2 linked regions of the Reyranella humidisoli genome follow. The protein of the gene in region 1 interacts with the protein of each later gene in a pairwise test. Links are inferred from orthologs where the notes say so. Each region holds a gene or a part of one and is shown in the gene's direction. Other genes may lie near its edges.

Region 1 (5,993 bases):
CGCCGTCGGACTGGATTTTCACCTCGGCACGTTTGCGCGGGACGCCCGGCGACCAGCTTGCCATCGCCCGCCGCATTGCCGAGATCGACACGGCCCGCACGGATTCCCAGCCGCGCAGCCGCACGGGCGGTTCGACCTTCGTCAATCCGCCGGGCCGGCGCGCCTGGGAGCTGATCGATGAGGCCGGGTGCCGCGGTCTGCGCATCGGCGAGGCGCAGGTGTCCGAGAAGCATTGCAACTTCCTGATCAATCTCGGCGAGGCCACGGCAACCGACATCGAGGCGCTGGGCGAGCAAGTGCGCCGCCGCGTGCTGGAGAAGACCGGCGTGCAGCTCGAATGGGAAATCCGGCGCATCGGCGAACCGGCGGGGAGAGAATGATGAAGCGCGTCGCGGTCCTGATGGGCGGCTGGTCGCCCGAGCGTGAGGTCTCGCTGGTCAGCGGCAAGGCCTGCGCCGAGGGGCTGCGCGAGGGCGGGCACGAGGTCATCGAATACGACGTGAAGCGCGACTTGCGCGCCCTGGTCGAGTTCCTGCGGCCGGCGGCCGGCGGCGGCCCCGACGTGGTCTTCAATGCCCTGCACGGTCGCTATGGCGAGGACGGCTGCATCCAGGGCGTCCTCGAGATCATGCGGGTGCCCTACACGCATTCCGGTGTGCTGGCTTCGGCCATCGCGATGGACAAGCCGCTGGCCCGGCACATCTTTGCGTCGCTCGGCCTGCGCGTGGCGGAAGGCCGCGTGATCGAGCGCCGCTCGCTCGCCGCCGGCGATCCCATGCCGCGGCCTTATGTGGTAAAGCCCATCGATCAGGGTTCGAGCATCGGTGTCCATATCGTGCGCGACGGCGACAACCTGGCGGCGGTCGAGGCTGCGGAAGCGGCGTTCGGCGAACGCGTGCTGATCGAGAAGTTTGTGCCGGGACGCGAGCTGACCGTCGCCGTGATGGGCGACAAGCCGATCGCCGTCACCGAACTCCGCCCGCGCACCCGCTTCTACGACTACGAAGCCAAGTACACCGACGGCATCACCGAGCATCTCGTGCCCGCGCCGGTGCCGGAGGATGTCTACGAAGCCGCCAAGCAATGGGCACTGGCGGCGTACCAGGAACTCGGGTGCAGCGGCTTGAGTCGCGCCGACTTCCGCTGGGACGATTCGAAGCCCGGCACCTCCGGTCTCGTCATCCTCGAACTCAACACCCAGCCCGGCATGACGCCGCTGTCGCTGGCGCCGGAACAGGCCAAGTGGGCCGGCATCTCGTGGTCACAGCTCATGACATGGATGGTCGAGCACGCGAGGCATCCGACATGAGCGTCGCGAAGAAGACGGCCACGCCCAAGGCCGGCGCCGCGCCGAAGCGCGACTATGACCGGCGCAAGAAGCGCGGACCGATCCGCAAGGCCGCCCGTCCGTTCTGGAAGCAGCCCGTCCTGCTCGGCGCCATCGTGCTGTTGCTGGGCTGCGGCGGCGGGGGCGGCTGGTGGGCCTGGCGCGAAGGCTGGCTGGTCGAGGCGCAAAGCCGCCTGGAGGCCATCTCGCACACCGTCGTCGGCGCCATCACGCCGTTCAAGCTCGCGGACGTCACCGTCGAGGGGCGCGACTATGTCGAACGGGCCGATCTGCTCGCCGCACTGAACGTCAGCCGGGGCGATTCGCTGCTCGGCATCGACCTGCAGGCCTCCCGCAAGCGGCTCGAGGCGATCGACTGGGTCGAGTGGGCAACGGTCGAGCGCCGCCTGCCAGACACGCTCTATGTCACGATGAAGGAGCGCCGCGCCGTCGCGATCTGGCAGAACGGCACGGAGTATACGCTGATCGATGCCAATGGCCGCACCGTGCGGGCAAGCCGCATGCCGCCCGGCGCCGAGAAGCTCCTGCTGCTGGGCGGTCCCGGTGCGCCCGACCATGTCGGCGACCTGTTGCTGTTGCTCACTTACGAGCCGACCGTGGCGCAGCAGCTTCGCTCCGCCGTGTGGGTTGGACAGCGCCGCTGGAATCTCATCCTGAACAACGGTGTCGAGATTTGGCTGCCGGAGGAGGACGCCGTCGCGGCCCTTCAGCATCTCGCCAAGCTCGACGGTCAGCACAAGTTGCTGTCGCGTGAATTCGGCGTCGTCGATCTGCGACTGCCCGACAAACTTTATCTGAGAAAGCGCAATCCTGGCGACGGAACGCCTGGGCCAGCGTAGAATCGAAAAAACTCGGAAGTGTACGCGTAGACGGGGGACATCGTGGCGAAGACGAGAAATGGCGTCATTGCGGCGCTCGACATCGGCACCAACAAGGTCGTGTGCTTCGTGGCGCGGGTCGACGGCCAGGGACTTCGGGTGGTCGGTATCGGCCACCAGCCCGCTCTCGGCATGCGCTCGGGCAACATCATCGACATGGAAGCGGCCACCCGGGCGATCTCCTCGGCGGTGTCGACCGCGGAGGAAATGTGTGGCGAGCAGGTCCGCGACGTCATCGTCGGCGTCAGCGGCGGTTCTGCAGCCTCGCACAATCAGAGCCTCGAAGTGGCGATCGGCCATCACGAGATCGGCGAGCGCGACGTCCGTCGTGTCCAGCAGCACATCCAGCTTCCGGCCGAGACCGCCGACCGCGACATCATCCATTCCGCCGCCATCGGCTATACGGTCGACGGAACCCCGGTCCGCGACGCGCGCGGCATGTTCGGCGAGCGCCTGGGAGTCGACGTCCATCTGGTGACCGCGGCGAGCGGTGCGATGCGCAACCTGCAGGTCTGCGTGCGCCGCGCCCATCTCGAGATCGCCGACCGCGTCGTCGCCGCCCACGCCGCGGGCCTCAGCTCGCTGGTCTCCGACGAGCGTGACCTCGGTGTGACCCTGATCGACATGGGTGCCGGCACCACTTCGATCGCCGTCTTCTATGAAGGCCACCTGGTCCACGTCGATTCGATCCCGGTCGGCGGCGAACACGTCACGCGCGACATCGCCCGTGGCCTGTCGACGCCGGTCGCGCATGCAGAGCGGATGAAAACGCAGATCGGCCGCGCCGTCATCAAGCCCAACGACGAGTACGACATCATCGACGTGCCGCTGATCGGCGAGGAAGATCGCACGCGGCCCAACCACATTCCGCGTTCGATCCTGGTCGGCATCATTCGTCCGCGAGTCGAGGAGACGTTCGAACTCGTGCGCAGCCGACTCGAAGCGTCCGGTGTGGATAAGTTGGCCGGTGGACGCGCCGTTCTGGTCGGTGGCGGCTGCCAACTCGATGGCGTCCCCGAAGTCGCCGCTGCGATTCTCAACAAGAAGGTCCGCACCGGCGCGCCGCTGCGTCTGGCGGGACTCGCGGATTCGACTGGCGGGCCTGCGTTTTCCGCAGCGGCCGGACTTCTTTCCTTCGCGCTCCAGAATCACGCCGTCGCGCAGGCTCAACCGGCGTCGAGCGAAGCACCGGCGAGTCGAATCGGCCGGATTGGCAGTTGGATTAGAGAAAACTTTTAGGCAATATGTTGTGCGGGATGAGGCAAATCCCACAGGCTATAGACATAAAGACAAGAAAAAGCCGGTGGCGGTGAAGGGTTTCTACTCAAACAGGATGCCCACGCCGTTGCTCCGAGCAGATAACCCCTCGTTTGCGTGGAGAAAACCGAATGACCATCAACCTCAGTCTCCCTCAGACGGAGTCCGAGATTAAGCCGCGCATTACCGTCGTCGGTGTCGGTGGCGCGGGCGGAAACGCCGTCAACAACATGATCAGCGCCGCGCTCGAAGGCGTGGAGTTCATCGTTGCGAACACCGATTCGCAGGCGCTCAGCCAATCGCTCGCCGACCGGCGCGTCCAGCTTGGCATCACCATCACCCAGGGTCTCGGCGCGGGCGCCCGTCCGGAAGTCGGCCGTCAGGCCGCCGAAGAGGCGCTGCCGGAGATCCTTCAGCTTCTCGACGGCGCCAACATGGTGTTCGTCACCGCCGGCATGGGCGGCGGTACCGGTACCGGTGCGGCGCCCGTCATCGCCGCCGCGGCGCGCGAGCAGGGCATCCTCACCATTGGCGTCGTCACCAAGCCTTTCCACTTCGAAGGCCGCCGCCGCATGCAGTCGGCCGAGCAGGGCATCACGGAGCTGGAGAAGGTCGTCGATACGCTGATCGTCATCCCCAACCAGAACCTGTTCAAGATCGCGAACGAGAAGACGACGTTCGCGGACGCCTTCAAGATGGCCGATGACGTGCTGCACATGGGCGTGCGCGGCGTCACCGATCTCATGGTCATGCCGGGCCTGATCAACCTCGACTTCGCCGACATCCGCACCGTCATGGGCGAGATGGGCAAGGCGATGATGGGCACGGGCGAGGCAGAAGGTCCGGATCGCAGCCGCGTCGCGGCCGAGTCGGCGATCTCCAACCCGCTGCTGGAAGATCATTCGATGAAGGGCGCCAAGGGCGTGCTCATCAACATCACCGGCGGCCTCGACATGACGCTGCACGAAGTCGACGAAGCCGCGAACCGCATCCGCGAGGAAGTCGACGGCGACGCCAACATCATCTTCGGCTCGACCTTCGATGCCGGCATGCAGGGCCGCATGCGCGTGTCAGTGGTCGCCACCGGTATCGCCGCGATGGCCGCGCAGCAGCCTGCGCCGAACTACCTGTCGCTCGACATGAACCGTCCGATGCAGACAGGCCAGCCGGCGCTCAGCCGTCCGGTCGCGCCACCGGTCGGTCGCGTTGCCATGCCGGCCGCTGCGATGGCGCCTGCGATGCCGGCGGCTCCCGTCGCGCCGCCGATGGCCGTTGCGCCGCCGGCCTTCGCGCCGGCGCCGGTCGAGGCAGCCGCTCCGGCCGCGCCGATCATGGCCTCGATGCCGACACCCGCACCGGTGTACGAAGCGCCGGTGGTCGAGGAACCCGTGATGGCCGCGCCGGTCATGGAAGCGCCGGTCGCCCCGGCGCCCGCGCCGATCCCGGCCCCCGTCGCGGCCGCACCGGCTCCGGCGCCCGTCCAGGCCGCCCCGCAGCGCCCGCTGGTCGATGAGAACGACTGGCGTGTCAGCCGTCCGTCGGCTCCCAAGCCGGCGCCGGTCCGTGCAGAGGCTGTCACGCGTCCGATGGCCGCGCGCCCGGCAACCGACAGCCGCGCGCCGAACCTTTTCCAGCGCATCACCGGGGCCTTCTCGGCGCCGAAGCCCGCGGCAACCGCACCGGCCGCCGCGCCGGCCGAGCCGACAGTTGCACGGACCGCGCCGGAAAACGTCGTGCCCGTGGCTCCCAAGGCGGCCGCGTCGCGACCGGCACCGGTCCAGACCTCGATCAGCCTCGATGTCACGGAGCGTGCGAAGCCCGCCCGCGACGACGACGATCTGCAGATTCCGGCTTTCCTGCGGCGGCAAGCCAACTGACGCAGGAATTTCGGTTATCCACGCATCTTCTCGAGGGGCCGTTGGCCCCTCTTTTTTTCGCAGGCGCGTGATATAACGCGCCGGGCCGAAGTATCACGGATGGGACATGTCGAAGTTGGTTGTGAGTAAGGGACGACGCATCATTGCCGGGCTGACGCTCTCGCTGGCGATGCTCGGCCTGTCCGCCTGCGGCTCGGACGACGACAAGTATGTCGAGCGCCCCGTCGAACAGCTCTACAATCGCGGTCTCGATGCGCTCGGGCAGCAGGAATACAAGACGGCCGCCAAGAACTTCGAGGAAGTCGACCGTCAGCACCCCTATTCGGTCTGGGCCACCAAGGCGCAGATCATGGCGGCCTTCGCCTACTACCAGTCGAACAAGTACGACGAAGCCATCATCGCGCTGGATCGCTTCATCCAGCTCCATCCCGGCCATCGCGACCTGCCCTATGCCTATTACCTGAAGGCTCTTTGCTTCTACGAGCAGATCTCCGACGTCGGCCGCGACCAGCGCACAACCCAGCAGGCGCTCGACGCACTGGCGGAAGTCGTGAAGCGCTTTCCGGAGTCGCCCTATGCGCGCGACGCCCGCCTCAAGGTCGAGCTCTGCATCGACCATCTCGCCGGCAAGGA
Region 2 (2,913 bases), on another replicon or contig:
TCGAGGAGACGGCGATCGCCAAGATCCAGGGCACCGACGGCGAGTTCAAGTGCGCCCATCTCGCCATGGAGATCATGGGCGGTGCCGGCTACACGATGGCGCACGACATCCAGCGCCTGTTCCGCGACGTCCGCGTGGGCTCGATCGGCGGCGGCACCAACGACATCCAGCGCAACACCATCGCCAAGATGATGGGCCTCTGAAGTGCGCAAGATCGGTACAGACCTCACCCTGAGGAGGCGCGTAGCGCCGTCTCGAAGGGTGACTTCAGGAACGAGGTGCGCGTTGCCCACCCTTCGAGACGCGCGCCTGCGGGGCGCTCCTCAGGGTGAGGCTGGTCGTTTGCTTGTGAGCGTGTCTTAGTGCGCAAGATCGGCGACGCGTCATTCTTTCGCATCGTCGATCGCCTGCTCGAACCCGGCACGTCGCGCGCCCTGAAGACGTCGTGGACCGTCGACGGCGTCGCCTGGCAGCGCGAGCGGCACTCTTACGCCGGTGCGAGCCACGGCTTCACCGTCGAGGTGACCACGGGGCGCGCCACCGGCGCCGCGCCCTGGACGATGCTCGTGGTGAAGGAATACTGGCGCTCGGGAACCGGCGAGGAACTGAAGTCTCATCAATGGGCGCATATCGAGACGGGCCGTCGTGCCGATGTCGTGGCCTGGATCGAACGGCAGGAGCGGCGGCTGGCGAACGCCTGACGCACCCGCAGCGCGCAACTTTTCAGTCGCGACGAATCACCAACGAGCACAAACAGTGACCATGGGTGCGGCCGTTTGAATCGCCTTGCGAGCCTTGCCTTGCCGGTCTAAACCCGGTCGCACCTCCGGCGCTGGACCTTGGAATAGCGCCAAAAATTCAAGATTTCGCCGTAATTACAGAGACTTAACTCAATGCTGTCGCGCGTCATCGGGCTATTTTCGGCGGACATGGGCATCGACCTCGGTACGGCCAATACGTTGGTCTACGTGAAGGGTCGGGGCATCGTTCTGAATGAACCGTCCGTCGTGGCCCTCACCACGCAGAGCGGCAAGCGTCAGGTTCTCGCGGTCGGCGAAGAGGCCAAGATGATGCTGGGTCGTACCCCCGGCAACATCCAGGCGATCCGTCCCCTGCGCGACGGCGTCATCGCCGACTTCGAAGTCGCCGAGGCGATGATCAAGCACTTCATCTCGAAGGTGCATAATCGCCGCAGCTTCGCCCATCCCCAGATCGTGGTCTGCGTGCCCTCAGGCTCCACCGCCGTCGAGCGCCGCGCCATCCAGGAATCGGCCGAGAGCGCCGGCGCCCGCAAGGTCTGGCTGATCGAGGAGCCGATGGCCGCCGCGATCGGCGCCGGCCTGCCGGTGACCGAGCCGACCGGCTCGATGGTCGTCGACATCGGCGGCGGGACCACCGAGGTGGCCGTGCTGTCGCTGGGCGGCATCGTCTATCCGCGCTCGGTGCGCGTGGGCGGCGACAAGATGGACGAGGCGATCATCGCCTACATCCGCCGAAACCATAACCTCCTGGTCGGCGAGAGCTCGGCCGAGCGCATCAAGAAGACCATCGCCTCCGCCTGCCCGCCCGACGACGGCGAGGGCCGCACGATGGAGATCAAGGGCCGCGACCTGATGAACGGCGTCCCGAAGGAGCTGGTCATCACCGAGCGGCAGATCGCCGAGAGCCTTCAGGAGCCGGTGAGCGCCATCGTCGAGGCCGTGAAGGTCGCGCTGGAAAACACCGCGCCGGAACTGGCCGCCGACATCGTCGACAAGGGCATCGTGCTCACGGGCGGCGGCGCGCTGCTGGCCAACATGGATACCGTGCTGCGCCAGGCGACCGGCCTGCCGGTCTCCGTGGCCGAGGATCCGCTGCTCTGCGTGGCGCTTGGCACGGGCCATGCTGTCGAGAACATCGTGCGTCTTCGCGGCGTCCTTTCTTCGATGTACTAACAGGCCGCGCCGCCGCCCGCTTGGGTTAGAATGGGCAGGAAATGGCGATTCGGGACGACTTCGAGGTAGTCGCGGGCCAGGTGCGCACGGTGGTGCAGCGCTTCGCCCTCGGCCTGCTCGTGATCGCCGCCTTCGGCATCATGCTGGTCGGCAAGGCCGACACCGTCCTGGTCGAACATGCCCGCGTGCTGGCGCTCGACGTGGCGAGCCCCGTCCTGGAGGCCATCGCCCGGCCGGCCGCCTATGCCAACCGGGCCATCGCCGATCTCCGTGAATTCGCCTCCCTGCGCGACGAGAACGCCCGTCTGCGCGAGGAGAATGCCCGGCTGCTCGCCTGGCAGACCGCCGCGCGGCGCCTCGAGAACGAGAATGAGGGCCTGCGCAGCCTTGCCAGGTTCCGAGAGGGACCCGAGGCTTCGTTCATCACCGCCCGCCTCGTGGGCGACAGCGTCAGCGCCTACATGCGCGGCGCGCTGCTCAATGTCGGCCGCCGGGTCGGCGTGGCGCCGGGGCAGGCGGTCGTTACCGGCGAGGGCCTGGCCGGCCGCATCGCCGAAGTGGGCGAGAACAGCTCGCGTGTCCTGTTCGTGACTGACGTCAATTCCCGCCTGCCTGTTCTGGTCGAGCGCACGCGCGAACGGGCGATCCTGGCCGGCGACAATTCACCCCGGCTTCGCCTCGCCCTGCTGCAAGGCGTCGCGGGCGTTCAGGCCGGCGACCGTATCGTGACCTCCGGCCATGGCGGCAGCTTTCCGGTCGGTATCCCCGTCGGTGAGGTCGTGGAAACCAGCGAAGGCAGCGTCCGCGTTCGGCCGTTCACCGATTTCTCCCGCCTCGAATTCGTGCGCGTCGTCGACTACGGCGTGACCGGCCTCGTCGGGGCCGGCGCCCCGCCGCCGCCGGCCGCGCCGCCGGGCGGCACGGCCGTGCGGTCGCGCTGACATGCGGACCGACGGCACGCTCGCTCTCTTGGACCGCT

The links.
Region 2: the proteins of ftsA (region 1) and KQ910_RS10420 interact in binary tests that used the Escherichia coli proteins (3 or more experiments, as listed by UniProt). The link is inferred for Reyranella humidisoli from one-to-one orthologs.

The regions. Positions count from the first base shown.
Region 1 is NZ_JAHOPB010000002.1:257,129-263,121, forward strand. What follows is about bases 1,530-4,347. They hold ftsA (cell division protein FtsA), read left to right. Parts: upstream 1,530-2,229; coding sequence 2,230-3,465; downstream 3,466-4,347. Other genes in these bases: KQ910_RS19590 (cell division protein FtsQ/DivIB), read left to right, coding at 1,530-2,187; ftsZ (cell division protein FtsZ), read left to right, coding at 3,615-4,347. Outside these bases: murB (UDP-N-acetylmuramate dehydrogenase), read left to right, coding at 1-380; KQ910_RS19585 (D-alanine--D-alanine ligase), read left to right, coding at 377-1,309; more of KQ910_RS19590, read left to right, coding at 1,306-1,529; more of ftsZ, read left to right, coding at 4,348-5,360; KQ910_RS19605 (outer membrane protein assembly factor BamD), read left to right, coding at 5,467-5,993. UniProt on the Escherichia coli protein: Essential cell division protein that assists in the assembly of the Z ring. May serve as the principal membrane anchor for the Z ring.
Region 2 is NZ_JAHOPB010000001.1:2,137,730-2,140,642, forward strand. It holds KQ910_RS10420 (rod shape-determining protein), read left to right. Parts: upstream 1-893; coding sequence 894-1,934; downstream 1,935-2,913. Other genes in the region: KQ910_RS10410 (acyl-CoA dehydrogenase family protein), read left to right, coding at 1-203; KQ910_RS10415 (hypothetical protein), read left to right, coding at 363-701; mreC (rod shape-determining protein MreC), read left to right, coding at 1,976-2,875; KQ910_RS10430 (hypothetical protein), read left to right, coding at 2,877-2,913. UniProt on the Escherichia coli protein: Forms membrane-associated dynamic filaments that are essential for cell shape determination. Acts by regulating cell wall synthesis and cell elongation, and thus cell shape.